Regions from separate parts of the Pseudescherichia sp. L3 genome, predicted to be linked through region 1. Evidence: predicted binding sites of a transcription regulator. Region 1 holds the regulator's gene; each other region holds the start of a gene.
What was found. Region 1 encodes PurR, which represses purine synthesis genes. Its sites were predicted from a motif close to CANGCAAACGTTTGCNTG; they were not measured.
Positions count from the first base shown of each region.

Region 2: purM (phosphoribosylformylglycinamidine cyclo-ligase) is a predicted target of PurR. The motif match lies at 974-991, and genes of this name have one in related genera.
Region 3: NR795_RS03185 (amino acid aminotransferase) is a predicted target of PurR. The motif match lies at 4,681-4,698, and genes of this name have one in related genera.

Region 1 is NZ_JANKYC010000001.1:1,035,502-1,046,030, reverse strand. Features, by position in the region: gene NR795_RS05140 (MFS transporter) at 1-903, opposite strand, end outside; gene NR795_RS05135 (YnhF family membrane protein) at 1,086-1,175, opposite strand; gene purR (HTH-type transcriptional repressor PurR) at 1,473-2,498, shown strand; gene punR (DNA-binding transcriptional activator PunR) at 2,531-3,442, opposite strand; gene punC (purine nucleoside transporter PunC) at 3,578-4,735, shown strand; gene cfa (cyclopropane fatty acyl phospholipid synthase) at 5,000-6,148, shown strand; gene NR795_RS05110 (riboflavin synthase subunit alpha) at 6,199-6,849, opposite strand; gene mdtK (MdtK family multidrug efflux MATE transporter) at 7,078-8,451, shown strand; tRNA gene NR795_RS05100 (tRNA-Val) at 8,603-8,679, shown strand; tRNA gene NR795_RS05095 (tRNA-Val) at 8,688-8,764, shown strand; gene NR795_RS05090 (Ig-like domain-containing protein) at 8,978-9,604, shown strand; gene NR795_RS05085 (hypothetical protein) at 9,601-9,963, shown strand; gene NR795_RS05080 (mechanosensitive ion channel family protein) at 10,119-10,529, shown strand, end outside.
Region 2 is NZ_JANKYC010000001.1:2,269,643-2,280,171, reverse strand. Features, by position in the region: gene purM (phosphoribosylformylglycinamidine cyclo-ligase) at 1-919, opposite strand, end outside; gene upp (uracil phosphoribosyltransferase) at 1,146-1,772, shown strand; gene uraA (uracil permease) at 1,870-3,159, shown strand; gene NR795_RS11060 (DnaA inactivator Hda) at 3,254-3,955, shown strand; gene arsC (arsenate reductase (glutaredoxin)) at 3,995-4,351, opposite strand; gene bepA (beta-barrel assembly-enhancing protease) at 4,364-5,827, opposite strand; gene NR795_RS11045 (AI-2E family transporter) at 5,979-7,040, shown strand; gene bcp (thioredoxin-dependent thiol peroxidase) at 7,083-7,553, opposite strand; gene NR795_RS11035 (glycine cleavage system transcriptional repressor) at 7,553-8,125, opposite strand; gene dapA (4-hydroxy-tetrahydrodipicolinate synthase) at 8,283-9,161, shown strand; gene bamC (outer membrane protein assembly factor BamC) at 9,178-10,209, shown strand; gene purC (phosphoribosylaminoimidazolesuccinocarboxamide synthase) at 10,327-10,529, shown strand, end outside.
Region 3 is NZ_JANKYC010000001.1:664,318-674,846, forward strand. Features, by position in the region: gene mukB (chromosome partition protein MukB) at 1-14, shown strand, start outside; gene ldtD (L,D-transpeptidase) at 193-1,971, shown strand; gene NR795_RS03175 (YcbK family protein) at 2,155-2,703, shown strand; gene NR795_RS03180 (MBL fold metallo-hydrolase) at 2,728-3,375, shown strand; gene NR795_RS03185 (amino acid aminotransferase) at 3,428-4,618, opposite strand; gene NR795_RS03190 (porin) at 4,806-5,942, opposite strand; gene asnS (asparagine--tRNA ligase) at 6,537-7,937, opposite strand; gene pncB (nicotinate phosphoribosyltransferase) at 8,101-9,303, opposite strand; gene pepN (aminopeptidase N) at 9,566-10,529, shown strand, end outside.

The sequences.
Region 1 (10,529 bases):
ACCCCAGATGACCATGCTCACCGCCGCACCCAGCTCGTTACGTGCCAGCAGCGGGATTGCCAGCATGATAACGATCAGCAGCAGGAAAAAACCTTTAAGGGTACCGTTTACAGAGCGATCCGCCAGCTTGCCGCCCAGATAGTTGCCGATGGAGAAACCGACCCCAATCAGCACCAGCATGGCAGTAACAAACAACGGCGTGGCATGGGTAATCTCATGCAGTACCGGTGCGATGTAGGTATAGAGCGTAAACATTGCCCCCGCGCCGAGCACGGTGGTCAGTAAAGCCGACAGCACCTGGGGACGTACCAGCACGGCCAGCTCTTTGCGTACATCCGGACGCTGCCCGGCGCTGCCTTTTGGCAGAGAGAAGAACAGGCTCAGCATCGAGATCACACCGAGGCCCGCCGTGGCAAGAAACGACATTCGCCAGCCGATGGTTTCACCTAGCCATGTCGCCGCCGGCACGCCGCCGATGTTGGCGATGGTCAGCCCCATAAACATGGTAGCCACCGCGCTGGCCTGCTTCTCTTTGGGCACAACGCTGGCTGCCACCACCGATCCCAACCCAAAGAAGGCCCCGTGATTAAGGCTGGTGAGAATCCGCGACAGCATCAGGGTGGTGTAGTCAGGAGAGAGTGCGGACAGCACGTTGCCCAGGGTAAAGATGGCCATCAGGAAGATCAGCGCGCTACGACGCGCGCGATGGGAGAGCAGCAGCGTCATCAGCGGCGCACCCACCATCACGCCAATGGCATAGGCGCTAATAAGCATCCCCGCTGCCGGTATAGAGACATCTACCCCACGAGCGATCGTCGGCAGCAGGCCCATCGGGGAGAACTCGGTGGTACCGATGCCAAATGCCCCAATCGCCAGGGCCAGCAGGGGAAAGTTGATTTTCATATTTTGACTCCAGAATTGCCGTGTCGACAGGCGACACCGTCACAGAAGCCAAAAGCATGACATTTATCACAAAAAAACAGAAGTTATCAAACTAACAAAAGTTTATTGCCATTTTGATAACAATTGGGCGGGGAAAAGGTCGACATTAAACAGAGGGAGAGAGGCCCCTCCCCCATGCTGAATCAATTTAACGCAGCGGTCAGCGCACCCGCAACAATCAGGCCCAGCACAACAACGGTGGTCATCAGGGAAAACTTCAGATCTGCACTCATCAATTTCTCTCCATTCTTATTACCCCACAAAAAGTGAGCCTGCGCATTTTTACACATTTATGGGCAAAAATCTTCTTTGATTTGGGGTGATATGCGTTTTAACGCTTCCCCTTTTCATCAAGATAAGACAAAATTCCACGCTAAATTTATTCGCGTACCGGCCATAGACCCCTCCTGACGTTCCGTGTCGTTTTCCCGGCGAATCGCATCTCCAAACGTTGCGTGCAGGCTGAGTAGAGGCAAACGTTTACCTACACTATTTTCAGGAGCTTACGTCGTGGTTTGGAGTGACATTGAATGGCAACTATAAAAGACGTAGCGAAACGAGCAAACGTTTCCACCACAACCGTATCACATGTTATTAACAAAACCCGCTTTGTGGCAGAAGAGACGCGTAATGCGGTGTGGGCAGCTATTAAAGAGCTGCACTACTCACCCAGCGCCGTGGCCCGCAGCCTGAAGGTTAACCATACCAAATCGATTGGCCTGCTGGCGACCAGCAGCGAAGCGCCCTACTTTGCCGAGATTATCGAAGCGGTAGAGAAAAACTGCTTCCAGAAAGGCTATACCCTTATCCTGGGTAATGCCTGGAACAACCTGGAGAAGCAGGGTGCCTATCTGTCGATGATGGCGCAAAAGCGCGTCGATGGCCTGCTGGTGATGTGCTCTGAATACCCCGCCCCGCTGCTCAGCATGCTGGAGGAGTATCGCCATATTCCCATGGTCGTCATGGACTGGGGCGAGGCAAAAGCAGACTTTACCGACTCGGTGATCGATAACGCCTTCGAAGGCGGGTATATGGCTGGCCGTTACCTGGTCGAGCGCGGCCATCGTGAGATTGGTGTGATCCCTGGCCCGCTTGAGCGCAACACCGGCGCGGGTCGTCTGGCTGGCTTTATGAAAGCCATGGAAGAGGCGCTGATCAGCGTGCCGGAAAACTGGATTGTGCAGGGCGACTTTGAACCCGAGTCCGGCTACCGGGCGATGCAGCAGATCCTCTCTCAGCCGCACCGCCCTACTGCCGTGTTCTGCGGCGGCGATGTGATGGCAATGGGTGCGCTCTGCGCCGTCGACGAGATGGGCCTGCGCGTGCCGCAGGATGTATCGCTGATCGGCTATGATAACGTGCGTAACGCCCGGTTCTTCACCCCTGCGCTGACCACCATCCACCAGCCCAAAGACTCGCTGGGGGAAACCGCCTTTAATATGCTGATGGACCGCATTGTGAATAAGCGTGAAGAGTCACAGTCGATTGAGGTTCATCCTCGGCTGATCGAGCGCCGCTCGGTCGCTGACGGTCCCTTCCGCGACTATCGCCGTTAAGATCCCGCCGCGATAAAACCTGCGGGAGCCGATCACTCCGGCTCTCGCAGCCACTCCCGATTAAGCGTTTCGCTATCGCCTAAGTAGTCCAGCAGCCAGCCCAGCGCGGGCGAGTTGTCGTTTTGCTGCCAGGTCAGGCAGCATGCTGCATCTGGAAACGGCTCTTCCAGCTGGAGCTCCACCCACTCACCGCGATCGAGCCACGGCCGTGCAAAATGGCCCGGCACCATACCGATGCACAGTCCGGCGCTCAGACACTCTGCTGAAGAGGTCCAGTCCGGCACCACCATTCGCCGCTGGTTGTCCAGCAGCCAGGTGATCCTCTTGGGCAGCAGCCGGGAAGTATCTTCCCACACCAGCGACGGCCAGCCGCGCAGGAGATCGTCACTCAGCGGGCCACCCCTGCCCGCCAGCGGGTGATGAGCGGCCACGACGCAGCGCCAGTTGAGCATCCCCATATCGCGAAAGGCAAAGCGCCCGCCTACAGGTATGGCCTGAGTCGCACCGATAGCCAGCTCTACGCGCCCATCGGCCAGCGCATCCCAGACGCCATTAAACACCTCTTGCGACACCAGCAGCTCCACGTCTGAAAAGTGGCGGTAGAAGTCGACGATCATCTGCCGGGTGCGTTCGGGACGCACAATATTATCGACGGCAATGGCAAGCTGCCCGCGCCAGCCGTTGGCTATCTGCTGACACTGCTGTCGGGTGACCTGCATTTTTTTGATGACAGACCGCCCCTCCTGCAAAAACCAGCTGCCGGCAGGGGTCAACACGACATCCCGATGACGTCGTTCGAACAAAGGCACGGCAAGCCACTCTTCCAGCTGGCGAACGGTATAGCTGATTGCAGAGGGAACCCGGTGCAGCTCCTGGGCGGCGGCGCTAAAGCTGCCGGTACGGGCGACGGTATCTACGACTTCAAGGGAGTAATCTGACCACATATTCTGCCTGCAAAAAATTTGAATGCACCGCGCAAATATTACCGTTTCACAACCGACAATGCACTGCCTACACTTTGCCGCTTTGCGATCTGTCCTGTTCACCTGTCGTGTAAAAGATAATAAGAAGGAATCATGATGTTACCTGGTAAAGGGTTTTTAGTTTGGCTGGCGGGATTAAGCGTGCTGGGCTTTCTGGCAACGGATATGTATCTGCCGGCGTTTACTGCTATTCAGCAGGATCTCAATACGCCTGCATCGGCCGTGAGCGCCAGCCTGAGCCTGTTTCTGGCCGGTTTCGCCCTCGCCCAGCTGGTATGGGGCCCACTCTCCGATCGCTTTGGCCGCAGGCCAATACTGCTTTGCGGGCTGGGGCTGTTTGCTTTCGGCTGCCTCGGCATGCTGTGGGTGCGTGACGGCACCACGCTGCTGGTGCTGCGTTTTGTTCAGGCCGTAGGGGTCTGTGCTGCGGCGGTTAGCTGGCAGACGCTGGTAACGGACTACTATCCGGCTCAGCGGGTTAACCGGATTTTTGCCACCATCATGCCGCTGGTAGGGCTGTCACCTGCCCTTGCGCCGCTGCTGGGAAGCTGGATCCTTGCCCACTCCCACTGGCAGACGATCTTCATGGTGCTGTTTGTTATCACGCTGCTGCTGATGCTGCCCGCGCTGCGCCTTAAAAAACCGGTCAAAAAACAGCACCCGCACGCGACGCCCGTCACCTTTGGGCTGCTGTTACGCTCCCGCTTTTACTGCGGAAACGTCACCATCTACGCCGCCTGCTCGGCCAGCTTTTTCGCCTGGCTGACCGGCTCGCCGTTTATCCTGAGCGCGCTGGGCTATGGTCCCACGGCGATTGGGTTGAGCTATGTCCCGCAGACCATCGCCTTTCTGCTGGGCGGTTACGGCTGTCGCGCCGCGCTGCAACGCTGGCAGGGGCCACGCATGCTGCCCTGGCTGCTGGCCCTCTACGCCCTGAGCGTGGTTGCCGTCTGGCTGGTCTCCTTTATACCGCAGGTTTCATTAACGCTGTTGCTGGTGCCGTTCTGTGTCATGGCGATGGCTAACGGTGCGATCTATCCCATTGTTGTAGCCCAGGCATTGAGTCCGTTTCCACAGGGCGCGGGACGCGCGGCAGCGCTGCAAAATACCCTCCAGCTGGGCCTCTGCTTCTTCGCCAGCCTGCTGGTTTCAACGCTTATCGCTACGCCTCTGCTCACCACGACCAGCGTTATGCTGTTGACCGCGCTGCTTGCCGGGCTGGGCTATTGGGTGCAAAAACAGGCAATAAAATAATTAGTTAACTAACCATAATCGGTTGAACGAGCCGTTTTTGCGTCCTATACTCAATTCGATAATTCTTAATAGCAAAAATATGTATTGGCAGGCGTCGGAGTACGCCTGTTCTTCCATGGACGGCATTTTCGGCAAGGGCTATCTCCCTTCCTCTGTTCTACGTCGGATATCAAGCTCACGGCCCGTTCCGTGGGATTTCTCACAAACCATTAAACGCGTCTACGCTGTTTGAAGGTTCTGATCACATAGGGTGATGGAGAAGCTATGAGTTCATCGTGTATAGAAGAAGTCAACATACAGAGCGATAACTGGTTCCGTATCGCAAACGAACTGTTAAGCCGTGCGGGCATTAACATTAACGGTACCGCCCCGTCGGATATCCGGGTTAAAAATCCCCGTTTTTTTAAGCGCGTGTTAAAAGAGGGCTCGCTTGGGCTGGGTGAGAGCTATATGGACGGCTGGTGGGAGTGTGACCGGCTGGATATGTTCTTTAGCAAGGTTCTCCGCGCCGGTCTGGATAAGCAGATGCCGCGCCACCTCAAAGATACCCTTCGTATTGCAGCAGCGCGGGTGCTTAACCTGCAAAGTCAGAAGCGTGCCTGGATAGTTGGCAAAGAGCATTACGATCTGGGTAACGATCTCTTCAGCCGCATGCTCGATCCCTATATGCAGTACTCGTGTGCCTACTGGAAAGAGGCCCAGACCCTGGAAGCCGCACAGCAGGCCAAGCTGCGGCTAATCTGTGAAAAATTGCAGTTGCAGCCCGGCATGCGCGTGCTTGATATCGGCTGCGGCTGGGGTGGTCTGGCTTACTTTATGGCTAAAAACTATGGCGTCAGCGTGACCGGCGTTACCATCTCGGCAGAGCAGCAAAAGATGGCCCAGTCCCGCTGCGAGGGGCTGGATGTGACCATTCTGCTAAAGGATTATCGCGATCTAAAAGATCAGTTTGACCGCGTGGTCTCGGTCGGCATGTTTGAGCACGTGGGTCCAAAAAACTATGCCACCTATTTTGAGGTGGTCGATCGCAACCTCAAGCCAGAGGGTCTGTTCCTGCTCCACACGATTGGCGCGAAAATAAGCGATAACAACGTTGACCCGTGGATCGATAAGTATATCTTCCCGAACGGCTGCCTGCCATCGGTGCGCCAGATTGCCACGGCCAGCGAGCCTCATTTCATCATGGAGGACTGGCATAACTTTGGCACTGATTACGATACCACGCTGATGGCCTGGCACGAGCGTTTTCTGGCTGCCTGGCCGGAGATTGCTGATAACTACTCTGAACGCTTTAAGCGCATGTTCAGCTACTACCTGAATGCCTGTGCGGGTGCGTTTCGTGCGCGGGATATTCAGCTTTGGCAGGTGGTGTTCAGCCGCGGCGTCGAAAACGGCCTGCGCGTGGCGCGCTAATATACTGATAAAAAACCCCGGCATGCCGGGGTTTTTTATCTTTTTACTCGTTACTCGTCGCTGCCGCTAACCGAGGCGGCAATCATCGCTGCTTCCCGGCTGGCCAGTACGCGCTCGACCGTATCGACAATGGCCTGGGTCTGCGGGTCGATCTCAATATTGACCTTATGCCCCAGCTTTTTATTGCCCAGCGTAGTGCGCTCCAGCGTTTCGGGGATCAGATGCACACAGAAACGTGTCGGCGTGACCTCCCCCACCGTCAGGCTAATACCATCCACGCCAACGTAGCCTTTATAAAGAATATATTTCATCAGGTTGGCGTCCTGAACTTTAAACCAGATTTGACGATTATTTTCTGAGGCCAGAATTTTCACTACCTCTGCGGTGGTAATAATATGCCCCGACATCAGATGGCCGCCAATTTCATCGCTGAACTTCGCTGCACGCTCAACGTTCACCTCGCTGCCAACGCTCAGTTCACCCAGGTTGGTAATACGCAGCGTCTCTTTCATCAGGTCAAAGCTTACCAGCGGGCCATTGATGCTGGTGACGGTCAGGCAGCAACCGTTGTGCGCTACAGACGCACCGGTCTCCAGCCCCGGCAGCATCGCCTCGGGCAGTTCGACGACGTGGGTGCGGAAGTTGGGTTTCTCATCAATGGACACGATTTTTGCCGTGCCCTGTACAATACCAGTAAACATGCCTACAACTCCTGTAACCATTAATTCGGCGCAAGCCGTTTTGATAATTGCACAATAACAGGTGGAAAAAGAGGTTGCCAGCGCTGCACCCGCCCAGACTGTTTTTTCTCTGGCATATTCGCTGTTCCCCGTTACAATGGTCTGGCTATTTATCCTGCAATTTCTTCTTGCTGCCTGTTACGGCGGCTTTTTCATGCTTCCCTATAACAACAATATACAGGTGTTTCCGTGCAGAAGTATTATATCGAAGCACGCCAGCTGCTGGCGCTGGCTATCCCGGTGATCCTTGCCCAGGTTGCACAAACCGCGATGGGATTTGTAGATACCATTATGGCGGGCGGCTACAGCGCCACCGATATGGCGGCCGTCGCCATCGGCACGTCCATCTGGCTTCCGGCCATCCTTTTTGGCCACGGCCTGCTGCTGGCCCTGACCCCGATTATCGCTCAGCTCAACGGCTCAGGCCGTCGGGATCGCATTGCCGAACAGGTGCGCCAGGGCTTTTGGCTGGCCGGCTTTGTCTCGGTGTTAATCATGATCGTCCTCTGGAATGCCGGTCATATCATTCATGCCATGCATAACATTGACCCAGAACTGGCGGATAAAGCCGCACGCTATCTCCGAGCCCTGCTCTGCGGCACGCCGGGCTACCTTTTCTTCCAGGTGGCGCGTAACCAATGCGAGGGGCTGGCAAAGACCAAACCCGGCATGGTGTTTGGCTTTATCGGCCTGCTGGTGAATATCCCGGTTAACTATATCTTTATCTACGGCCACTTTGGCATGCCAGAACTGGGCGGCGTCGGCTGCGGGGTCGCCACCGCGGCGGTCTATTGGGTGATGTTTATCTGTATGCTCTCCTACATTAAACGCGCCCGCTCCATGCGGGATATTCGCCAGGACCAGCACTTTACGAAACCCGACTTCAGCCTCCTTAAACGTCTGGTGCAGCTTGGCCTGCCGATCGCACTGGCGCTGTTCTTTGAGGTGACGCTGTTTGCCGTAGTGGCGCTGCTGGTCTCTCCGCTGGGTATTGTTAACGTAGCGGGACATCAGATTGCCCTCAACTTTAGCTCGCTGATGTTTGTCCTGCCGCTGTCGCTGGCAGCGGCGGTAACCATCCGCGTCGGTTTTCGCCTCGGGCAGGGTTCAACCCTGGAGGCGCAGACTGCCGCGCGAACGGGTTTGGGCGTTGGCGTGTGCATGGCGGTGCTTACCGCAATCTTTACCGTATCGCTGCGAGAGCATATCGCCCTGCTCTACAACGATAATCCCGAGGTAGTGCATCTGGCGGCCCAGCTGATGATGCTGGCGGCCATCTATCAGATCTCTGACTCTATTCAGGTGGTGGGCAGCGGCATTCTGCGTGGCTACAAAGATACTCGCTCGATCTTTTTTATCACTTTCACCGCCTACTGGGTGCTGGGGCTTCCGAGCGGCTACGTGCTGGCGCTGACCGATCTGGTGGTCGATCGCATGGGTCCGGCGGGCTTCTGGATGGGCTTTATTATCGGCCTGACCTCGGCGGCGATCCTGATGATGCTGCGGATGCGCTTCCTGCAGCGTCAGCCTTCCAGCGTGATCCTTCAGCGCGCCGCACGATAATTCACCGCCAGCCGCCTGCGGGCGGCTGTTTTATCAACGTTTTGCGCAGTTGTTCCGCAATCGCGTGAAATCAGTAATAAAAGTGCTTTTTTCTGCTTGCCAGAGCCGCCGCCTGCCGCTAATATTCGTCCCCGTTGTCACACACAACGTTGCGTTCATAGCTCAGTTGGTTAGAGCACCACCTTGACATGGTGGGGGTCGTTGGTTCGAGTCCAATTGAACGCACCATCCTATATGCGTCTGTAGCTCAGTTGGTTAGAGCACCACCTTGACATGGTGGGGGTCGATGGTTCGAGTCCATTCAGACGCACCAAATCCCTGGCAGTACCCTTTTCAGCTTTATCTCTTACTCATTCTCAATGAAAAAAGTCTGTACTCACTCTTTTACCCTTAAGCTTCATTTATCTTTTTAAAATATTATCTGCTCTTTTTTTAAACGTTCTATAGGCACCTCCATGGATATAGTTTCAGCGTTCCGCAGAAAAGCTCTGCTCACTGGAACATTTATTCATTAAGAGGATTAACTATGAACACAGCTACTGCTACGAATACGATTGCAGCAATCACCGCCGAGCCGCTGAATACCAGACCTGGTGACACTATTATCTTAACGGCCACGGTGCTGGATGACGCTGGCCTACCGGTCTCCGGCGTTACCGTAACCTGGGTTGAACAGCGCACCCAGGTCAAAACTGAAGCCACCACTGACTCATCTGGTCAGGCAACACAGCAGGTAACAAGCGATACCCCCGCAGTTATTGTATATGCAGCCTTTATTGATGATGTCTCAACCGCTGCCCTGACGGAAGCCTGTTTTTATGACGCTAACGTTCCGCCCGTATATGTGCCTAACGGCATGGACGGCGAGCTGGATAAATATGATATTGCCCAGCAGGTTCAGGTCGTTATTGATGCTTTCTCGGCTATTCGGCTCAGAGATAAAGTGGTCTTTTGGTGGGACAATATTCATCGCTATTCAACGGAAATCCACAGCCTTACGGATGATTTTCCGATAGTTATTGATATTACTGATACATTCCCCCCGCCTGTCTGGCAGATGGAACCTACGAGCTGTTTTATCAGTACTATGATAAAGAAGGTAACGGAGGGGCATCCGTTCCGTGGCGTGTCACCGTTACCGGTGGCGGGATGACGCCGACCCTGCCCGCACCGACGTTTCCTGAAGGTGCAGACGGCTGGATCAACATAAACGAAGCCAGCGACGGGACTCAGCTTAACATCGCTTACAACGACCTTGCCTCAAATGACCAGCTTAGCGTGACCTGGCAGGTTGCGGACGAACAGGGTATTCAGATTACCTCTATAAATATTCCCTATATCGTTACCGCCGATAACGTTGCGGAGGGCTACTGCCTGGTTGACATCCCGGCGGAGGCTATCCCAGGCGTTCAACGCGGCTCAGCGCAGGCGTGGTATGTGATGACGCCAGCTAACGGTGATGACGTTCAGTCTTCTGCCGTGGGTAAAGTCGGCGTCGATACGGTTGCGTAACCTGACTGTCAAACCGTGTTTATCTTCGATTAACTCCTGTTCTGCCAGGCAGGTTGTTACCCCGCCTGGCTATAAGTTCACCAGACCGAATGCACCTCGCTTTTCTCCTCCGGCAGCTATACTGTAGCGTTTCTGTGCTTAGAAACGGAGGTAAAATGGAGTATCTGGCACGACTAAATATCGTTACGGTGTTGATGTCACCCGCGTTTTGGATCAATCTGGCTATCGTCTTTTTCGTCACCCTCATTACCTACTGGCTGACCAACCGGCTGCTTAATTTTGTCTATAAGACTATCCAGCAGGCCAGTAAAAAAGAGGGCAACAGCACCCACTCACGCTTTATCGCCTTCGATATCCTTAAGCGCACCAACAAGCTACTGCTCTTTATCGCAGCCTTTCTGTTTAGCCTGCGCTTCGTCGATCTCCCCGATCGCCTGTTCTCAACGATCTCCCACATCTGGTTCTTTGTCATCGCTATCCAGATTGCTATCTGGCTCGATCAGGGCGTGCAATCCTGGATGCGCCATCTGCTCTATGCGCCAGGATCGAATAAAAATCCGGTGACG
Region 2 (10,529 bases), 1.2 Mb from region 1:
CGATCACCATGCCGACGCCGCAGTTAAAGGTGCGGTACATCTCGTGCTGGCTGACGTTGCCTGCCTGCTGCAGCCAGTTGAAGACGGAGGGCCACTGCCAGCTGGATTCGTCAATCACCGCCTGGGTGTTGTCCGGCAGCACGCGCGGAATGTTCTCCCAGAAGCCGCCGCCGGTAAGGTGGGCGATGGCATGCACGTCAACGTTAGCAATCAGCTCAAGAATGTTTTTCACGTAGATGCGGGTCGGGGCCAGGAGGTGATCCGCCAGCGATTTACCGTCGAGCTGGGTCGTTTCCGGATCGCAGCCGCTCACCTCAACGATTTTACGCACCAGCGAGTAGCCGTTAGAGTGCGGGCCGCTGGAGCCAAGGGCAATCAGCACGTCGCCGTCAGTGACTTTGGAGCCGTCGATGATTTCCGATTTCTCAACCACGCCCACGCAGAAGCCCGCGACGTCATAATCTTCGCCATGGTACATGCCCGGCATCTCAGCGGTTTCGCCGCCCACCAGCGCACAGCCGGACTGCAGACAGCCTTCCGCGATGCCGCCGATCACGCTGGCAGCGGTGTCGACGTCCAGCTTGCCGGTGGCGTAGTAGTCGAGGAAGAAGAGCGGCTCAGCGCCCTGAACCACCAGGTCATTAACGCACATGGCCACCAGATCGATGCCGATAGCGTCATGACGCTTGAGATCCATCGCCAGGCGCAGCTTGGTGCCCACGCCGTCAGTACCGGAAACCAGCACCGGCTCACGATATTTTTGCGGCAGCGCGCACAGCGCACCGAAGCCACCCAGTCCACCCATCACTTCCGGGCGGCGGGTTTTCTTCACTACGCCTTTGATTCGGTCAACCAGTGCATTACCTGCGTCAATATCAACACCGGCATCTTTGTAGCTGAGAGAGGTTTTATCGGTCACTGCTTGGATCCCCACATGGCGATAGAAATAAAATTCGGCGCAATTCTAACAGTCAAGGCAAACGTTTGCGAGTCCATTATTCATGGCTCTCAGAGATCGTTGCGATATACTGATTTTCAATCTGATTGATCGGGATCAACCCTCTACCTATAGCGCAACGGAGAAAAAGCGGTATAATCCGGCGATTTTTTTTGTGGCTACCAACTGTCTGGGGAAGGAGAAGAGTATGAAGATCGTGGAAGTAAAACACCCACTCGTCAAACACAAGCTGGGACTGATGCGTGAGCATGACATCAGCACCAAACGCTTTCGTGAACTCGCCTCTGAAGTAGGCAGCCTGCTGACCTATGAAGCGACTGCCGATCTGGAAACCGAGAAGGTAACCATCGAAGGCTGGAACGGCCCGGTGGAGATCGAGCAGATCAAAGGTAAAAAAATTACCGTGGTGCCGATCCTGCGTGCCGGTCTGGGCATGATGGAAGGCGTGCTGGAGCACGTCCCGAGCGCGCGTATCAGCGTGGTCGGTATCTACCGCGACGAAGAGACCCTGGAGCCGGTACCTTACTTCCAGAAGCTGGTATCGAACATCGACGAGCGTATGGCGCTGGTGGTTGACCCGATGCTGGCGACCGGCGGCTCAATGATCGCCACCATCGACCTGCTGAAAAAAGCGGGCTGCAGCAGCATCAAGGTGCTGGTACTGGTTGCCGCTCCGGAAGGCGTGGCCGCGCTGGAGAAGGCGCATCCGGATATTGAACTCTATACCGCATCGGTCGATCAGGGACTTAACGAGCACGGGTATATTATTCCTGGTCTCGGCGATGCCGGCGACAAGATTTTTGGTACCAAGTAATTGAATAAATGAAAAAGAGCCGACTTTGATAGTCGGCTTTTTTTTGAATAAAAGACGCAGTTCGCCTAATACAAAACACAACTCAGAGGAAAACACTATGACGCGCCGTGCTATCGGGGTGAGTGAAAGACCGCCGCTTTTACAGACAATCCCGCTTAGTTTGCAGCACCTGTTCGCCATGTTTGGCGCAACCGTGCTGGTGCCAATCCTGTTTCACATTAACCCGGCTACCGTGCTGCTGTTTAACGGCGTCGGCACGCTGCTCTATCTCTTTATCTGTAAAGGTAAAATTCCTGCCTATCTGGGTTCCAGCTTTGCGTTTATCTCCCCGGTGCTGCTCCTGCTACCGCTCGGATACGAGGTGGCGCTCGGCGGTTTTATTATGTGCGGCGTGCTGTTCTGCCTGGTGTCGTTTATCGTTAAGAAAGCGGGCACCGGCTGGCTTGACGTGATGTTCCCTCCGGCGGCGATGGGCGCAATCGTGGCCGTAATCGGCCTTGAGCTGGCGGGCGTGGCGGCCAACATGGCCGGCCTGCTGCCGGCGGATGGGCAGTCTGCGGATAGCAAAACGGTGATCATCTCTCTGGTGACGCTGGGCGTTACCGTGTTTGGCTCGGTACTGTTCCGCGGCTTCCTGGCGATTATCCCAATCCTGATCGGCGTGCTGGCGGGCTATGCGCTGTCGTTCGCCATGGGCGTGGTGGATACCACTCCGATTGCCCAGGCGCACTGGTTTGCGCTGCCAACCTTCTACACCCCGCGCTTTGAGTGGTTCGCTATCTTTACCATTCTGCCTGCCGCGCTGGTGGTCATCGCCGAGCACGTCGGTCACCTGGTGGTGACGGCCAACATCGTTAAGCGCGACCTGATCCGTGACCCGGGCCTGCATCGCTCTATGTTTGCCAACGGCTTCTCTACCATCATCTCCGGCTTCTTCGGATCCACGCCAAACACCACCTACGGCGAGAACATCGGCGTGATGGCGATTACCCGCGTCTACAGCACCTGGGTTATCGGCGGGGCGGCGATCATTGCTATTCTGCTCTCCTGCGTCGGCAAGCTGGCGGCGGCTATCCAGATCATTCCGGTTCCGGTGATGGGCGGCGTGTCGCTGCTGCTGTATGGGGTGATTGGCGCGTCCGGTATTCGTGTGCTGATTGAGTCCAAGGTGGACTACAGCAAAGCGCAGAACCTGATCCTCACCTCGGTGATCCTGATCATCGGCGTCAGCGGTGCGAAGGTGCACATCGGCGCGGCAGAGCTGAAGGGCATGGCGCTGGCCACCATCGTTGGCATCGGCCTGGCGCTGATCTTCAAACTGATCAGCGTCCTGCGTCCGGAAGAAGAGGTAATTGACGCCCAGGAGAACGACGTCACTCCGCATTAATCTGGAATGTGAACCGGGCGTCGTGCCCGGTTCAAACCGCGCATCGTTTTGTGGTAAACTCGCTGCGTTTTCCGTAAGCCCTGTTGAGGTATCTCTGAACGCACCGGCGCAGCTCTCTCTGCCACTCTATCTTCCCGACGATGAAACCTTTGCCAGTTTCTGGCCGGGTGATAACCCCTCTCTGTTGGCAGCTGTGCAAAACGTGCTGCGTCAGGATCATAGCGGATACATCTACTTCTGGTCGCGGGAAGGTGCAGGTCGTAGCCATCTGCTGCATGCCGCCTGCGCCGAACTCTCCGCACGCGGCGACGCCGTGGGCTATGTCCCACTTGATAAGCGCACCTGGTTTGTGCCGGAAGTGCTGGACGGCATGGAGCAGCTTTCGCTGGTCTGCATCGACAATATTGAGTGCATCGCCGGGGACGATCCCTGGGAGATGGCGATCTTTAATCTCTACAACCGTATTCTGGAATCAGGCCGCACGCGCCTGCTGATCACCGGCGATCGCCCGCCGCGCCAGCTCAATTTGCACCTGGCGGATCTCGCCTCGCGCCTCGACTGGGGGCAGATCTACCGGCTTCAGCCGCTGTCGGACGAGGATAAGCTGCTGGCATTGCAGCTGCGCGCCCGCCAGCGTGGCTTTGAGCTGCCGGAGGACGTGTGCCGTTTTCTGCTCAAGAGGCTGGATCGCGAGATGCGCACGCTGTTTGAGACGCTGGATCAGCTGGACCGCGCCTCAATTACCGCCCAGCGCAAGCTAACCATCCCGTTTGTGAAAGAGATCCTTAAACTCTGAAGTCGCCGGATGGCGCTTCGCTTATCCGGCCTACGGTACCTACAGGATCTCCAGCACCTGCTCCGGCGGTCGGCCAATACGCGCCTGGTCGCCCTTCACCACGACAGGGCGCTCGATGAGCTTAGGGTTCTCTACCATCGCCTGAATTAACGCCTCTTCCGAAAGCGTGCTGTCCGCCAGGTTGAGCGTGCGGTAGAGATCCTCTTTCTGCCGCATCAGATCCCGGGCGCTGCTTAAATTGAGCATCTGCAGTAGATTACGCAGCGTGGTCGCATCCGGCGGCGTCTCCAGATAGAGCACCACCTGCGGCTCAACGCCGTGGGATTGCAGCAGGCTCAGGGTCTCGCGGCTCTTCGAGCAGCGGGGGTTATGGTAGATAGTGACCGCGTCGGACATACATTCTCCTGATTACATCTTGGTATAGGGCTTAAAGCGTTCCTGCATCTGCCGCAGCTGATCAATGCGGGCGTCGTAGCGCGCCTGCTGCATGCTGCCCAGCTTCACCTGCGCGCTGGCGCTGCCCAGCAGCGAGATTGCCTGATCCAGCTGACCGTTAAGCGCCAGGCCCTCGGCGCGGGCGGCCAGCTCCTGATCGCGATTGCCGAGCGTGCCCTCGGTCTGCGCCAGCAGCTCCCAGCCGTTGGTGTCATCTTTATAGGTAAAGGTGTAGCGGTTAAGGATCTTCTCCGCCTCGCTTGCCTGGCCGCTCTGCAAATAGGCGTTGGCCAGGTTGAGCTGCAACACCGGGTCGGTTTTCAGCTTCGGCGCATTTTTCAGCCGGTTGATGGCCTGATCAAACTTTCTCTGACCGAGATCGATATCGGTGGCTAAATCGAGATACCAGCTGTTGCCCGGCTCTGCGCTCAGCAGAGGCTGCAACGCCTGGCTGGCGGTGGGGTAGTTAGCGCCCTCCATCGCCTGGAGTGCCCGGCCATACTGGGCGGCACGCTGTTCGCGCACGTTGCCCTTGGCCCACGCATCCAGCAGATCGTTGGTAAGCTGGTTGCGCCCGCTGTTATACATCCCCAGCGTACGCGCCTTCGCCAGGTAAAAATCCTCTGAGGACTGAACCACGACCGGCCGCATCTGGTTGGCACGGTTGCGGGTATCCGAGAGACGGCTCTCTGGCAGGGGGTGAGTCAGCAGGATCTCCGGCGGTCGTGAAGAGTAGCGGGCCTGATCCAGCAGCTTTTCGAGGAAGGTTGGCATCGCCTGCGGATCGAACCCCGAACGCTGTAGCACCTGAATGCCGATGCGGTCCGCCTCCTGCTCATTCTGCTGGGTAAAGGTGATCATCCCCTGACGAGTGCCGGCGAGGGTACCGGTCAGCGCCGCCATCCCCGCCTGCGGACTGGCCATCGCCAGCAGAATAGAGCCTAACGCCCCAGCCCAGGTCAGCGGCGCGCTGTTTTTCTGATCCTCCATCGCCCGCGCAAGGTGGCGCTGGGTAACGTGGGAGATTTCGTGCGCCATTACCGAGGCCAGTTGGCTCTCGTTATCGGCATAGCGGAAGAGGGCCGAGTGCAGCACCACGTTGCCGCCAAAGAAGGCGAAGGCGTTGATTTCGTCATTATTGATTAAGTAGAAGTGAAACGGGGTGCGCACCGAATTGGCATGGGCGACAAGGCGCATCCCTAAGCCATTAATGTACTGCACTAACAGGGGATCGTTAATCAGCGGCGCACTGCCGCGCAGCTGGCGAACGTAGTAGTCGCCCATCTGCAGCTCCTGGGCAATCGACAGCGTGCTGCCCGCCGAGGTGCCCATATCCGGCAGGGTATCCGCTGAATCCGCAAAGACCGGCGCGGCCTGGCCCAGCGTCAGGGTAGCAATCAGGGTAGCAACCAGCGTTTTTCTCAACGTCCTGAACATAACCTCAATCCTGTATGGCGAGCATGATGAACATCTTAATCAATTGATGCGTTAGTTTCCTGTGGCAGCGTCGAAAAGCGAAGTCTTTTTTGTTTCACTTCGATACAATTCCTCCGGAAAACCCACCAGGGACCTATAGGTAAGGTAAGTTATGCTCGAAATGTTAATGCAGTGGTATCGCCGTCGCTTTAGCGATCCGGAGGCGATTGCGCTGCTGGTCATTCTGCTGGCAGGGTTTAGCATCCTGTTCTTTTTTAGCGGGTTATTAGCCCCACTGCTGGTCGCCATGGTGCTGGCCTACCTGCTGGAGTGGCCTACCGCCCGGCTGGAAAATGTTGGCTGCTCACGTACCGTCGCCTCCAGCATCGTGCTGGTGCTGTTTGTCGGCATCCTGCTGCTGATGGCCTTCGTGGTGATGCCTATCGCCTGGCAGCAGGGCATCAATCTGATCCGCGATATGCCCGGCATGCTCAACAAGCTCTCTGATTTTGCGGCTACCCTGCCGCGACGCTATCCGGCGCTGATGGACGCGGGCATTATCGATGCCATGGCGGAGAACATGCGCACCCGCATGCTCAGCCTCGGGGATTCAGTGGTTAAATACTCCGTCGCTTCGCTGGTGGGGCTGCTGACGCTCGCGGTCTATCTGGTGCTGGTGCCGCTGATGGTCTTCTTCCTGGTGAAGGACAAAGAGCAGATGCTCAACGCCGTGCGCCGCATTCTGCCGCGCAACCGTGGCCTGGCAGGCCAGGTGTGGGTGGAGATGAACCAGCAGATCACTAACTATATTCGCGGCAAAGTGCTGGAGATGATCGTCGTCGGCGTGGCGACGTGGATTGGTTTTATTCTCTTCGGTCTCAACTACTCGCTGCTGCTGGCGGTGCTGGTGGGCTTCTCGGTGCTCATTCCCTACATCGGCGCGTTTGTGGTCACTATCCCGGTGATCGGCGTGGCACTGTTCCAGTTTGGGCTGGGAACCGAGTTCTGGAGCTGCTTTGCGGTTTACCTGATTATTCAGGGGCTGGACGGCAACCTGCTGGTGCCGGTGCTCTTCTCGGAGGCGGTCAATCTGCATCCGCTGGTGATCATTCTGTCGGTGGTGATCTTCGGCGGACTGTGGGGCTTCTGGGGGGTGTTCTTTGCGATTCCGCTTGCCACGCTGATCAAGGCCGTGGTGCATGCCTGGCCGGATGTTCCGGCGGTTGAAGAGTAGCGTGTAGGCCCGGCAGGCGCAGCGCCGCCGGGCATTAATACATTACGCGTTCTGTTGTAACCAACCGAGCACGATATCGTGGTGGTTGCTGGTTTTGAAATCGTTGAACACGTGCTCAACGACCCCGTCAGCGCCAATCAAAAAGCTGATGCGGTGAATGCCGTCGTAGGTTTTACCCATAAACGACTTTTCACCCCAGACGCCAAACTGCTCGCAGACCTGATGGTCTTCATCGGACAGCAGGGTAAAGTTCAGCAGCTCTTTTTCAGCAAAGCGGGAGAGCTTTTCCGGCTTGTCGGTGCTGATGCCCAGCACTTCCACACCTATTTTCTTTAAATCGTCCATGTTATCGCGTAGGCCGCAGGCCTGAACGGTACAGCCTGGGGTCATGGCTTTCGGGTAGAAATAGACCAATACACGCTGTCCCTGGAAGTCGGCCAAATTAACTTGTTCTCCGTCTTGATCCGGCAAGCTAAATTTCGGTGCGGTATCACCGGCTTTCAGTGGATTCATCACTTCACTCCATCCTGTTCTTCGTTCTGGGAATAGTTGACGACATTTATACTGCCCTGCGCATTTAATTCTGTACATAGTACTTTGAAAGCTTGTTCAATTTTTGCCGCATCTTCCAGCGCCGGGCTATGGGCGGTGATTTGAATAAAGAGCTGGGCGGCCGCACCAGCCTGGGGTGGCTGGGTGCGAGAGACCAGTTCGGCAATATTCATCTGATGGGCATCGAACAGGGCGGTGAAGCGCTCGATCAGGTGCGGGGAGTCCGCTACCTCCACCTGCACCCACACCGTGGCGGGCAGCGCCGCGCCGGGCCTCGCGGTAGTGCGTTTCATGACGATCAGCAGATCCAGCTCCGCACCCTTCAGCGGCAGTGTGGATTCAATCAGGGTAATGGCGTTCCATGAGCCGGAAAGCAGCATGATAAAGGTGAACTCTTCCCCGAGCATCGCCAGCCGGCTATCTTCAATATTACAGCCGCAGCTGCTCACGTGACGGGTGATCGTATTGACGATACCAGGCCTGTCGACACCTAGCGCGGTAATAACCAGATAATGTTGTGATGAAGGGGTCAAACCTGTTCTTCCTGTAGATGCTTCGCTAACGGTTTCGGTAATCCTAAGGAAAGCATAAAAAAAACCGGCATACAACCGCCGGAACGCCTCGCGTCGCTTGCTTTTATTACAGCACCAAACGTACCATTGAGAATCTTGTTTGCACAGAGGATGGCCCATGTTCACGGGAAGTATTGTCGCGCTTGTTACACCGATGGATGAGAAAGGTAATGTCTGCCGGTCAAGCCTGAAGAAACTGATTGATTATCATGTCGCCAGCGGAACCTCGGCGATTGTATCGGTAGGCACGACCGGTGAGTCCGCCACGCTGAGCCATGAGGAACATGGTGACGTCGTGATGCTGACGCTTGAACTGGCCGACGGGCGCATCCCGATTATCGCAGGCACCGGTGCAAATGCCACCGCTGAGGCGATTGGTCTTACCGAGCGCTTCAACGGCAGCGGCGTGGTAGGCTGCCTGACGGTCACGCCGTACTACAACCGTCCAACTCAGGAAGGGCTGTTCCAGCATTTTAAAGCCATCGCGGAACACACTGATCTGCCGCAAATTCTGTATAATGTACCTTCGCGTACCGGTTGCGATATGCTGCCTGAAACCGTGGGTCGCCTGGCGAAAGTGAACAATATTGTCGCAATCAAAGAGGCCACGGGGAACTTAAGTCGTGTTCACCAGATCAAAGAGCTGGTTTCAGATGACTTTGGTCTGCTGAGTGGTGATGATGCCACCGGGCTGGACTTTATGCAGCTTGGCGGTCACGGTGTGATCTCCGTGACCTCTAACGTGGCCGCACGCGACATGGCAGAGATGTGCCGTCTGGCTGCCGAAGGGCAGTTTAGCGAAGCGCGGGTGATCAACCGGCGTCTGATGCCGTTACACAACAAACTATTTGTCGAACCCAATCCTATCCCGGTGAAATGGGCATGTAAGGAGTTGGGGCTTGTAGCGACCGACACGCTGCGTCTGCCGATGACGCCGATTACCGACCACGGTCGTGAGGCTGTTACCGCTGCGCTTAAGCACGCCGGTTTGCTGTAAAGTTTAGGGAGATTTGATGGCTTACTCAGTACAGAAGTCGCGCCTGGTGAAGGTAGCGAGTGTTTCGCTTGTTATGCTGCTCGCTGCCTGTAATTCGGACTCGCGTTATAAACGCCAGGTTAGCGGTGATGAATCCTATCTGGATGCCGCGCCGCTTGGTGAACTTCATGCGCCTGCTGGCATGATCCTGCCAGTGCAGAACGGTGACTACAACATTCCAGTGACCAACGGCAGCGGTGCCGTCGGTAAAGCGCTGGATATCCGCCCACCGGCCCAGCCGCTGGCGCTGGTGACGGGTGCCCGCACCCAGTTTACCGGTGATACCGCAACGCTGCTGGTGGAGAACGGCAACCGTAGCACGCTGTGGCCACAGGTGGTAAGCATCGTTCAGGGCAATAACTACGCGATTGATAAACGTGACGATGCCGCGCAGACCCTGACAACCGGTTGGATTGACTGGAATCGCCTCGACGAAGATCAGCAGTACCGTGGCCGTTATCAAATCTCGGTTAAGCCGCAGGGCTATCAGCAGGCGGTTGTCGTCAAGCTGATGAACCTCGAGCAGGCTGGCAAGCCAGTGGCCGATACCGCCTCGCTGCAGCGCTACAGCACCGAAATGCTGAACGCAATCTCCGCCGGGCTGGATAAAACCGCTACTGCGTCACAGAACGCCGCGCAGAACCGCTCCGCCGCTACCCTCGACGTACAGAGCGGTGCCGACGACACCGGTCTGCCGATGCTGGTGGTCCGCGGGCCGTTTAACGTGGTCTGGCAGCGTCTGCCTGCGACCCTCGAGAAAGTGGGCATGAAAGTGACCGACTCCACGCGCTCAACCGGCAGCATGGCGGTGACCTACAAGCCGCTCTCTGACAGCGACTGGCTGGCACTTGGCGCACGCGATCCGGGTCTCACCTCCGGTGACTACAAGTTACAGGTAGGCGATCTCGATAACCGCAGCAGCCTGCAGTTTATCGATCCGAAAGGGCACACCCTGACCCAGGCGCAAAACGACGCGCTGGTGGCCGTTTTCGAAGCTGCATTCAAGTAAAAAATCAGGCCGGATTGCTCCGGCCTTTTTTATCAGGGTAGACGCAAACGTGTGCGTAGCGGATAATGGCCGCAGTTAGACTTCAAATCATCACACCTGGAACCTGGAGTAACAAAGATGCAAAAGCAAGCTGAGTTGTATCGTGGCAAAGCGAAGACCGTATACAGCACGGAAAACCCCGACCTGTTGGTGCTCGAATTCCGCAATGATACGTCAGCAGGGGATGGCGCGCGCATTGAACAGTTCGATCGTAAAGGCATGGTGAACAACAAGTTCAACCACTTCATTATGAGCAAGCTGGAAGAAGCGGGCATCCCAAC
Region 3 (10,529 bases), 370 kb from region 1:
CCAGCGTAACCTGACGGTTAATCGAGCAAAAGGGCGGCAGCATAGCCGCCCTTTTTTATTGCCTGCTGGCCCAACCAGCACCAGATCAATCTTTAATCTTCTTTACATTTTGCCGGGCAAATGTATTTTTGTCTTTATATACTCATAGAACCAGACGGATTAATCGATTCGTTTTTAAACAGGGGGCAAGGGATGTTGCTGAAGAAAAAAGAGAGTCGTCGGGTATCCGCGTTGAGTTTGTGCGTGGCCCTCACGTTTGCTCCGCTGTTTAACGCTATGGCCGATGAGCCAGAAGTTATTCCAACCGACAGCTCTGCCAGCATGGGCGTACAGCCTACGGCGCTGGCCGAGCCGCTGGTGCAGTCCCACGCTACCGCGGTGCTGGCGGGCGTAGAGGCGCTGGCCGATGCTGGCCTGATGGCCAAAACCCGTGCTGAAATCCAGGCTCAGCTGCCGGCAGGCTATACCCCGGTCTATATGAACCAGCTCGTTGCGCTCTATGCCGCCCGCGAGCAAAAAGCCATGTGGGACGATCGCGAGGCGGTTAAAGCGTTTCAGCAACAGCTGGCCGAGGTGGCAATCGCCGGTTTCCAGCCCCAGTTCACGAAATGGGTAGAGCTGCTGACCGATCCTGCTGTAACCGGTCAGGCCCGGGACGTGGTGCTTTCTGATGCCATGCTGGGCTACCTGCACTTCATCGCTGGTATTCCCGTTAAGGGCAATAGCTGGCTCTATAGCGCCAAACCCTATCAGCTGGCGACGCCGCCGCTGACGGTGATTAACCAGTGGCAGATGGCGCTGGATAACGGCCATCTGACCCCCTTTGTTGCCAGCCTTGCACCGCAGCATGACCAGTACTCTTTGATGCACACGTCGCTGCTGAAGCTAGTGAGTGATACTCAGCCGTGGCCGACGCTAAAGAGCACCGCCACGCTGCGTCCGGGACAGTGGAGCAACGATATTCCCGCCCTGCGCGAGATCCTCTCCCGCACGGGGATGCTGGATAACGCCGAGAACATCGTTCTGCCGGGGGATAAACCTAAAAAGGCGAAGTCTGCGCGCGGCGGCACCTACGATCCCGAGCTGGTGGCGGCGGTGAAACGTTTCCAGACCTGGCAGGGGCTGGGGAGCGATGGCTCTATCGGTCAGTCCACCCGCGACTGGCTTAATGTGACCCCCGCCCAGCGCGCAGGGGTGTTGGCTCTTAACATTCAGCGTCTGCGCCTGCTGCCGGGCACGATCTCTACCGGCATTATGGTTAACATTCCGGCTTACTCGCTGGTCTATTATCAGCAGGGTAACGAGGTGCTGGCCTCGCGGGTGATCGTCGGTCGTCCCGACCGTAAAACGCCGATGATGAGCAGCGCGCTCAATAACGTGGTGGTCAATCCGCCGTGGAACGTCCCGCCGACCCTGGCGCGCAAGGACATTCTGCCGAAGGTGTGGAACGATCCCGGCTATCTGGAGCGACATAACTATGTTGTGCTGCGCGGCTGGAACAGCAAAGAGACGATCGATCCGTGGCGGGTCGACTGGGGCACCATCACGCCGTCTAATCTGCCATTCCGCTTCCAGCAGGCTCCGGGCGCGCATAACTCCCTGGGCCGCTACAAGTTCAATATGCCCAGCTCGGATGCTATCTACCTGCATGATACGCCGAACCATACTCTGTTCCAGAAGAACGAGCGTGCGCTCAGCTCCGGCTGCGTTCGCGTGAATAAATCCTCCGAGCTGGCCAGCATGCTGCTGCAGGACGCAGGCTGGAACGATACGCGCATCTCTGACGCACTGCAGGAAGGAAACACGCGCTACGTGAATATTCGCCAGAATATTCCGGTGAACCTCTACTACCTGACCGCCTTCGTCGGCAGCGACGGGCGTACCCAGTATCGTACAGATATTTACAATTACGATCTGACCGCCCGTTCAAGCGCTGACGTTTTGCCGAAGGCGGAACAATTAATCAAATAAATGAAGTAGTTCAGATTAATCCATTCCCCAAATCACTGGTAAAAACGGGCTCTCCAGGCTACGCGGCCCGTCTTTACCACGCTTGACCTTCCTTGACGTAAGAATTTTTGCCCGGTAAGGTGCTTTTTCACGCGCCAGAAGTGCATTAATTAAGCAACCTTTTTACCTGTAGACCTGATTATCATGGATAAATTTGACGCTAATCGCCGCAAACTGCTGGCGTTAGGTGGCATTGCACTCGGTGCAGCCATCCTGCCAACGCCTGCGTTCGCTACCCTCTCTACGCCACGCCCACGGATCCTGACCCTCAGTAATTTACATACCGGAGAGTCAATCAAAACCGAGTTTTTTGACGGCAAGGGCTATATTCAGGATGAATTAGCTAAACTTAACCACTTTTTCCGCGACTATCGCGCCAATAAAGTGACGTCCATTGACCCTAAGCTTTTCGACCAGATCTACCGCCTGCAGGGCCTGCTCGGCACGCGTAAACCGGTTCAGCTTATCTCTGGCTATCGCTCTGTCGATACCAACAATGAGCTTCGCGCCCACAGCAGCGGCGTCGCCAAGCACAGCTACCACACTAAAGGCCAGGCAATGGATTTCCATATTGAAGGCCTCGCATTAAGCAATATTCGCAAAGCTGCGTTATCTATGGGAGCAGGTGGTGTAGGATATTACCCGCGCAGCAACTTTGTACATATTGATACCGGGCCGGTTCGGCACTGGTAACAGGGCTTAATGAAAAGGAGCAGTATGAACTATCGTCTTATTCCGGTTACCGCGTTTTCCCAGAACTGTTCTCTGATCTGGTGTGAGGAGACGCGTCAGGCCGCGCTGGTGGATCCCGGTGGTGATGCCGAGCGTATCAAAGAGGTGGTTGCCGCCTCTGACGTTACGCTGACGCAGATTTTGCTCACCCACGGTCATCTCGATCACGTGGGAGCCGCCGCCGAGCTGGCGCAACACTACGGTGTGCCTATTGTCGGCCCGGAAAAAGAGGATGAGTTCTGGCTGACGGGGCTTCCTGCCCAAAGCCGTATGTTTGGCCTGGAGGAGTGTCAGCCTCTGACGCCCGACCGCTGGCTGGATGAGGGCGAGAGCGTGAGCGTCGGCAATGTAACGCTGGCGGTGCTGCACTGCCCGGGCCATACGCCTGGCCACATTGTCTTCTTTGATGCGCAGTCGCGCCTGCTGGTCTCTGGGGATGTGATCTTCAAGGGCGGGGTAGGGCGCAGCGATTTTCCGCGCGGCGATCACGGTCAGCTGATCGACTCTATCAAGCGCAAGCTGCTGCCCCTGGGCGACGACGTGACCTTTATTCCCGGTCACGGGCCGATGTCGACCCTGGGCGAAGAGCGACTGCACAACCCGTTTTTGCAGGACGAGCAGCCGATCTGGTAGTTCGTCCCATAAAAAAGGGTCGCTTCGGCGACCCTTTTTTTTTGCGCTACGCTTACAGCACGGCGACGATAGCTTCACACAGCGGAGCCATATTGTCCGGGGTCATGCCCGCCACGTTAACGCGACCGGATGCCACCGCATAGACGCCAAACTCTTCGCGCAGACGCTGAACCTGCTCTTTGGTCAGGCCGCTGAACGAGAACATGCCGTTCTGCTTAATGATAAAGCTGAAGTCACGGTTAGCCCCTTTCTCCTGTAGCGTATTAACAAACAGCAGACGCATGCGCTGAATGCGCTGGCGCATATCGGTCAGCTCTTGCTCCCAGATGGCGCGCAGGGCGTCATTGCTGAGAATGGTGGCGACGACAGATGCACCGTGCGCAGGCGGGTTGGAGTAGTTGGCTCGGATCACGGACTTCAGCTGGCTGAAGGCGCGATCGGCTGTGTCCGCATCGGCAGTCACCAGGGTGCAGGCCCCGACGCGCTCGTTATACAGACCAAAGTTTTTCGAATAGGAGCTGGCAACGATCAGCTCCTTATGCAGCGCGGCAAAGGCGCGCAGTCCTTCAGCATCCTCCTCCAGACCACGGGCAAAGCCCTGATAGGCGAAGTCAAACAGCGGCAGCCAGCCCTTCTCAACGGAGAGCTGCGCCAGGGTCTGCCACTGATCCAGGGTTGGATCGATGCCGGTTGGGTTGTGGCAGCAGCCGTGGAACAGCACTACGTCACCCGCCTGGGCGTCGTTGAGGCTAGCCAGCAGGCCGTCAAAGTCCAGCGTATGGTTAGCCGCGTCATAGTAAGCATATTCGCGCACCTCCAGCCCGGCTGCATTAAACACGCCTTTATGGTTCGGCCAGCTTGGGTTGCTCACCCAGATGCGCTTAGCGTCGGTGTTTTTCGCCAGGAAGTCTGCCGCTACGCGCAGCGCGCCGGTGCCGCCCGGGGTCTGCGCCGTACGGGCGCGCTTGTCGTTAATGACCGCATTGCCTTTGCCAAACAGCAACTCCTGAGTGCAGCGGCCAAACTCCGGGATCCCGTCGATGCCGAGATAGTTCTTCGTCGTCTCGTTCTCCAGCAGATACTGCTCGGCTTTCTTCACGCTGGTCAGCACCGGCGTTTTACCGGTTTCATCTTTATAGACGCCGATGCCAAGGTTAATTTTTGTCGGACGTTGGTCGGCACGAAACAGATCGGCTAACCCCAGAATAGGGTCAGCAGGGGCTGCAGTAATATTCTCAAACATGACGAGGTTCCATTTTGATGACAGAAGGGCGTTGCGTATCAGGGTAACGGGAGATTTATCAATTGCCAACCGTTTGCGACAAAAAGAAACAGAGTGTGACCGCAAGCAGCGTTGACGGGCTTTTCAGGCATAAAAAAACAGGGCCGTAGCCCTGTTTTTATCAGCATATAACGAGGAGGTCGTGCAATTAGAACTGGTAAGTTACCGCTACAGCAACCTGGTCGTCTTTGCCGTTGACGATGCCAACGTTGCGGCTGTAGTCGCTGTCGTCGATCAGGTTCAGCTGGTAGTCAACCCAGATGTTGAAGTTTTTGTTGAAGTAGTAAGTAGCACCAATTTCAACAAACTTCTGCAGGTCTTCGCTGCCGCCGCCGAACGCGCCGTCGGTAGTTGCTGCCAGGTCTTTACCGCGAGACTGCACGTAGGCCAGGGACGGACGCAGACCGAAGTCGAACTGGTACTGAGCGATGGCTTCGAAGTTCTGCGTTTTGTTAGCAAAGGTGCCGTCCGCTTCACGGGTAGTGTTGCGGGTTTCAGCGTAGGTGGTCGCCAGGTAGATGTTGTTGGCGTCATATTTCACACCCACACCCCAGGTTTCCGCACGGCTACCGCGGGCGCTGCCACGAGTGATGTCGCCAGCGGCGTTACGCAGGTTCAGGCCTTCCTGGTTGTTAGTACGGTCAGCGTTGGAGTAAGCACCGATTACACTGAAGCCTTCTGCGAAGTCATAACCCAGAGAGTAACCTACGCCGTCGCCGTTAGAGGTCAGCGGGTTAGCACGGTCGTTTTTACCCTGGTACTGCAGGCCGAAGTTCAGGCCATCAGCCAGACCGAAGAAGTTGGAGTTACGGTAAGTCGCAACGCCAGAGGTACGGCCGGTCATGAAGTTGTCAGCGTAGTTCGCCCAGGTCATACCGGAGAAGGACGGTGCCATATCGGTGTAAGCGTCAACGTCGTACGCGATACCGTAGTTACGGCCGTAGTCGATGGAGCCTGCGTCAGCAATTTTCAGGCCGGCAAATGCCAGACGAGTACGCTGGGACTGGCCGCCGCTCTCTTCGCCGCTTGCCAGAGCACGGTATTCCCACTGGCCGTAACCGGTCAGCTGGTCGTTGATCTGAGTTTCGCCTTTGAAGCCAATCTGAGCATAGGTGCTGTCGTTGCTGCCGGTGTCATCACCAGAGGTTACGAAGTCATGCTCACCTACAACTTTACCGTACAGGTCTAATTTGTTACCGGCTTTGTTATAGATTTCTGCAGCGTTTGCTGCACCGGCTACCAGCAGAGCAGGGATAACCACTGCCAGAATATTGCGCTTCATCATTATTTATTACCCTCATTAGGTTTTTTATAACACCTGCCACTGCCGTCAATGAATTCCGTCAATAAATATTTACGGAACTATTGCTGAGAGTTTGGTGTCTTTTTGTGTCTGAGAGCATCTTTCCATTCATAAAACCGTTTCGCTACCTTGAAAGTGCTACAAATGTCTTAAAGAGGTAACAAAAAGAAATAATGTGTAAGAATTTATGTATTTTAGGGAACTTTGTGAACCACTTCATGTTTCCAATAGAGTTGCTGATAAAAACAGCGGATCCATTCCTATATATATGAATTACTTATGTTTAATAGTGATATAGGATTAACTTATTCAGAAAAGAGGTGAGTGAGACATTTTCTCATTTCTGTGTTTAGACATCTGGATAGCTGTGCGTGTTTTATCCAAATGTGCTAAAGCCAAAAGAGAATTTTTTGTGCAAGTTTTAGTCAGTATGATTTTTGTACAAAATTATTTCTGAAAAATACGCTTACAGACGCTAATGGGGAAAGGGTTGATTAGGGGAATAACTAACGATTTGTTAACAAAAGTTGACAAGGGGAAGGGAAGAAGGGCCAGCATAAGCTGGCCCAGAGAGGATTAGAACGTAGCGTTACGCGGCGTGCGTGGGAACGGAATCACATCGCGAACGTTCTGAACGCCGGTCACGTAGGCAATCAGGCGTTCAAAGCCGAGGCCGAAACCGGCGTGCGGTACGGTGCCGTAGCGACGCAGATCGCGATACCACCAGTAGTCCTCTTTATTGAGGCCCATCTCAGCCATACGCGCATCCAGCACCTCCAGACGCTCTTCACGCTGGGAGCCACCGATGATTTCACCGATGCCCGGTGCCAGGACGTCCATGGCCGCAACGGTTTTGCCGTCGTCGTTGAGACGCATATAGAACGCTTTGATCTCTTTCGGGTAGTTTTTCACGACCACTGGCGCTTTGAAGTGCTCTTCAGCCAGATAGCGCTCGTGCTCGGAGGAGAGATCCACACCCCAGTAGACCGGGTTCTCAAACTGCTTGCCGCAGTTTTCCAGAATAGTCACTGCGTCGGTGTAGTCTACCTGCGCGAAGTCCGCCTCGATAAAACGCTCCAGACGCGTCACCGCATCTTTATCTACGCGCTCGGCAAAGAACTTCATGTCGTCTGCACGTTCGGTCAGCACTGCTTTAAAGGCATACTTCAGCATCGCTTCCGCCAGCGCGGCGTTATCTTCCAGATCGGCGAAGGCGATCTCCGGCTCCAGCATCCAGAACTCAGCCAGGTGACGGCTGGTGTTGGAGTTCTCTGCACGGAAGGTCGGGCCAAAGGTGTAAATTTTTGACAGGGCGCAGGCGTAGGTTTCGCCGTTCAGCTGGCCGGAAACGGTCAGGAAGGACTCTTTGCCAAAGAAGTCTTTGTCGAAATCGACTTTGCCCTGGTCGTTGCGCGGCAGGTTTTCCAGATCCAGCGTAGAGACGCGGAACATCTCGCCAGCACCTTCGGTATCGGAGGCGGTGATCAGCGGGGTCGAGACCCAGAAGAAGCCCTGCTCATCAAAGAAGCGGTGCAGCGCCTGCGCCAGGGTGTGGCGTACGCGAGCCACCGCGCCGATCAGGTTGGTGCGCGGACGCAGGTGCGCCACTTCACGCAGGTACTCGATGCTGTGGCGCTTGGCCGCCATCGGGTAGGTATCCGGATCCTCGACCCAGCCGGTCACTTCAACGTGGCTTGCCTGGATCTCAAAGCTCTGGCCCTGGCCCGGAGAGGCAACAACCTTGCCGGTCACCACCACGGAGCAGCCGGTGGTCAGATGCAGGACTTCATCATTGTAATTGGGCAGAGAATTATTAATAACGGCCTGTACAGGATCAAAGCAGGAACCGTCATAGACGGCCAGGAAGGAGATGCCAGCTTTTGAATCTCGGCGGGTACGTACCCATCCGCGCACGGTGACTTCTTGGTCAACGGCGACGCGGCCCTGGAGTACGTCGGCTACAGGCACAACGCTCATAATATTCTCTCTGTTAATTGTCCGAAAAATACGTTTTCCACCCAAAGAGGGGGTTTGCCTATGTTACCTGGCGTGCGCCATCAGACAAGCAGAATTAACAGTAAGAAGGGAAGAAATAAGAAATTAATAAAGAAAAGGGAGCCGAAGCGGCTCCCTGCGTGGATTAGCTGGCTTTTTTCACCTGCGGCAGATCGAACGCCTCACGCAGCGCCCGGACAAACGCTTTATCGTGACAGATGGTTTTACCCGGGCTGTCAGAGAGTTTTGCCACCGGTTTGCCGTTACACTCAACGAGCTTAATAACGATGTTCAGCGGCTTCACCTGCGGAATGTCGCAGGTTAGGCGCGTGCCGATGCCAAAGCTCAGATTCACCCGCGCGGAGAAGTGGCGGTAGAGATCCAGCGCTTTTTTCAGGTCGAGGTTGTCCGAGAACACCAGCACCTTACTGAGCGGATCGATCCCCAGCTTTTGATAGTGGGCAATCGCTTTTTCACCCCACTCAACCGGATCGCCCGAGTCGTGGCGCAGGCCCTGGTAGCGGGAGGCAAACTCTGGGCCAAAGTCGCGCAGGAAGGCGTCCATAGTAATGCAGTCGGTCAGGGCAATGCCCAGCTGATCGGGGTATTCGGTTAGCCAGGCGGCAAGGGCGGCGCGCTGGCTGGTGGCCAGCTCAGGACTGATCTGCTGGTGGGCCTGGAACCACTCGTGTGCCTGCGTCCCCATCGGGGTTAAGGTCAGGCGGCGAGCAAGATCGTAGTTGCTGGTGCCGACAAACCACGGCTCCTGCTGCAGGCGCTCAACGATAGCCTGCTGCACGTCGCGGGAGAAGCGGCGGCGGGTGCCGAAGTCCATCAGACGGAAGCGGGACATATCCAGTCCGGCGGTCATCTGCGAGAAATTCGCCAGCTTCTCTTCGAGGGTTGCCAGCGCTTCACTGACGCCCGCATCCGGCGAGCGGTAGCGGTGCACCACCTCGCTGATGACCGCCAGCAGCGGCACTTCCCACATGATCACCTCGCGCCATGGGCCGGCGAGGCGAATAGAGAGCTTACCCTGGTCATTGGTAATGACAACCTGGCTTGGGTCATAGCGGAACGTCCGCAGCCAGTCGAGATAGTCGGCACGGAAGAAGGGCAGGCTGGAGAGCCACTGGTATTCATCATCCTGCAGGCGCAGATGCTGCATGGCATCAACCTGCTCGCGAATGGCATCTGCATAGATACCCAGCAGGTCATCGCCCCGGCAGCGAAACTCAGCCGACACGTGGACATCATGATATTGATGAAAAACCGCCTGCTGCATATGCAGCTTATAGGCATCGGTATCAAGCAGCGTTCGCAGAATAGGGTTCGCGAGTTGTGTCATGGTGCGCCGTAGCATCCTCTCACTGGAGCGTATCCATCAAAGCCAAAGCAGATAAAGACGCAGGAGTATACCTTGATTATCGGTTTAATGAACCTGGATCACAACACAACCGCGTAAGATGTACGAGGGCAATTTGTGCCTCTGTTATCAAAATGTAGCAAACAGGGCTTTTTGCCTTGAAAAGAGTGCGTTTCCGCGTAGCGCGAATGAGGCAACAGGAATAGACTGAGTCGTTACCCTAATGAGATGCTAAAGGTTTTTTATGACTCAACAGCCCCAAGCCAAATACCGCCACGACTACCGTGCGCCAGATTACCTGATTAGCGATATTGACCTGACTTTCGATCTTGATGCTGTTAAAACCGTCGTTACGGCTGAGAGCAGCGTCTCTCGCCATAGCGCAACGGCCGAGCCTTTACGTCTTAACGGCGAAGATTTGACTCTCGTCTCTCTCCACGTAGACGGGCAGCCGTGGTCTGATTACCAGATCGCTGAGAACGCGCTGGTCATCAATAACCTGCCGGAAAGGTTTACCCTGCGCATCGTCAACGAGATTAGCCCGGCCACCAATACCGCGCTGGAAGGGCTCTACCAGTCAGGCGAAGCGCTCTGCACCCAGTGTGAAGCCGAAGGCTTCCGCCATATTACCTGGTACCTTGACCGTCCGGATGTGCTGGCGCGCTTTACCACTAAAATCATCGCCGATAAAAGCAAATACCCGTTCCTGCTCTCCAACGGTAACCGCGTAGGTGAGGGCGAGCTGGAGAACGGTCGTCACTGGGTACAGTGGCAGGATCCGTTCCCGAAACCCTGCTACCTGTTTGCGCTGGTGGCCGGTGATTTCGACGTGCTGCGCGATACCTATACCACCCGCTCCGGCCGCGAAGTGGCGCTGGAGCTGTTTGTCGATCGCGGTAACCTTGACCGCGCCCCGTGGGCGATGACCTCCCTGCAAAACTCCATGAAGTGGGATGAAGAGCGCTTTGGTCTTGAGTACGACCTCGACATCTATATGATCGTCGCCGTGGATTTCTTCAACATGGGAGCAATGGAGAACAAAGGCCTCAACGTCTTTAACTCCAAATACGTGCTGGCCCGCACCGACACCGCTACCGATAAAGACTACCTCGATATTGAGCGCGTGATTGGCCACGAGTACTTCCATAACTGGACCGGCAACCGCGTGACCTGCCGCGACTGGTTCCAGCTGAGCCTGAAAGAGGGGC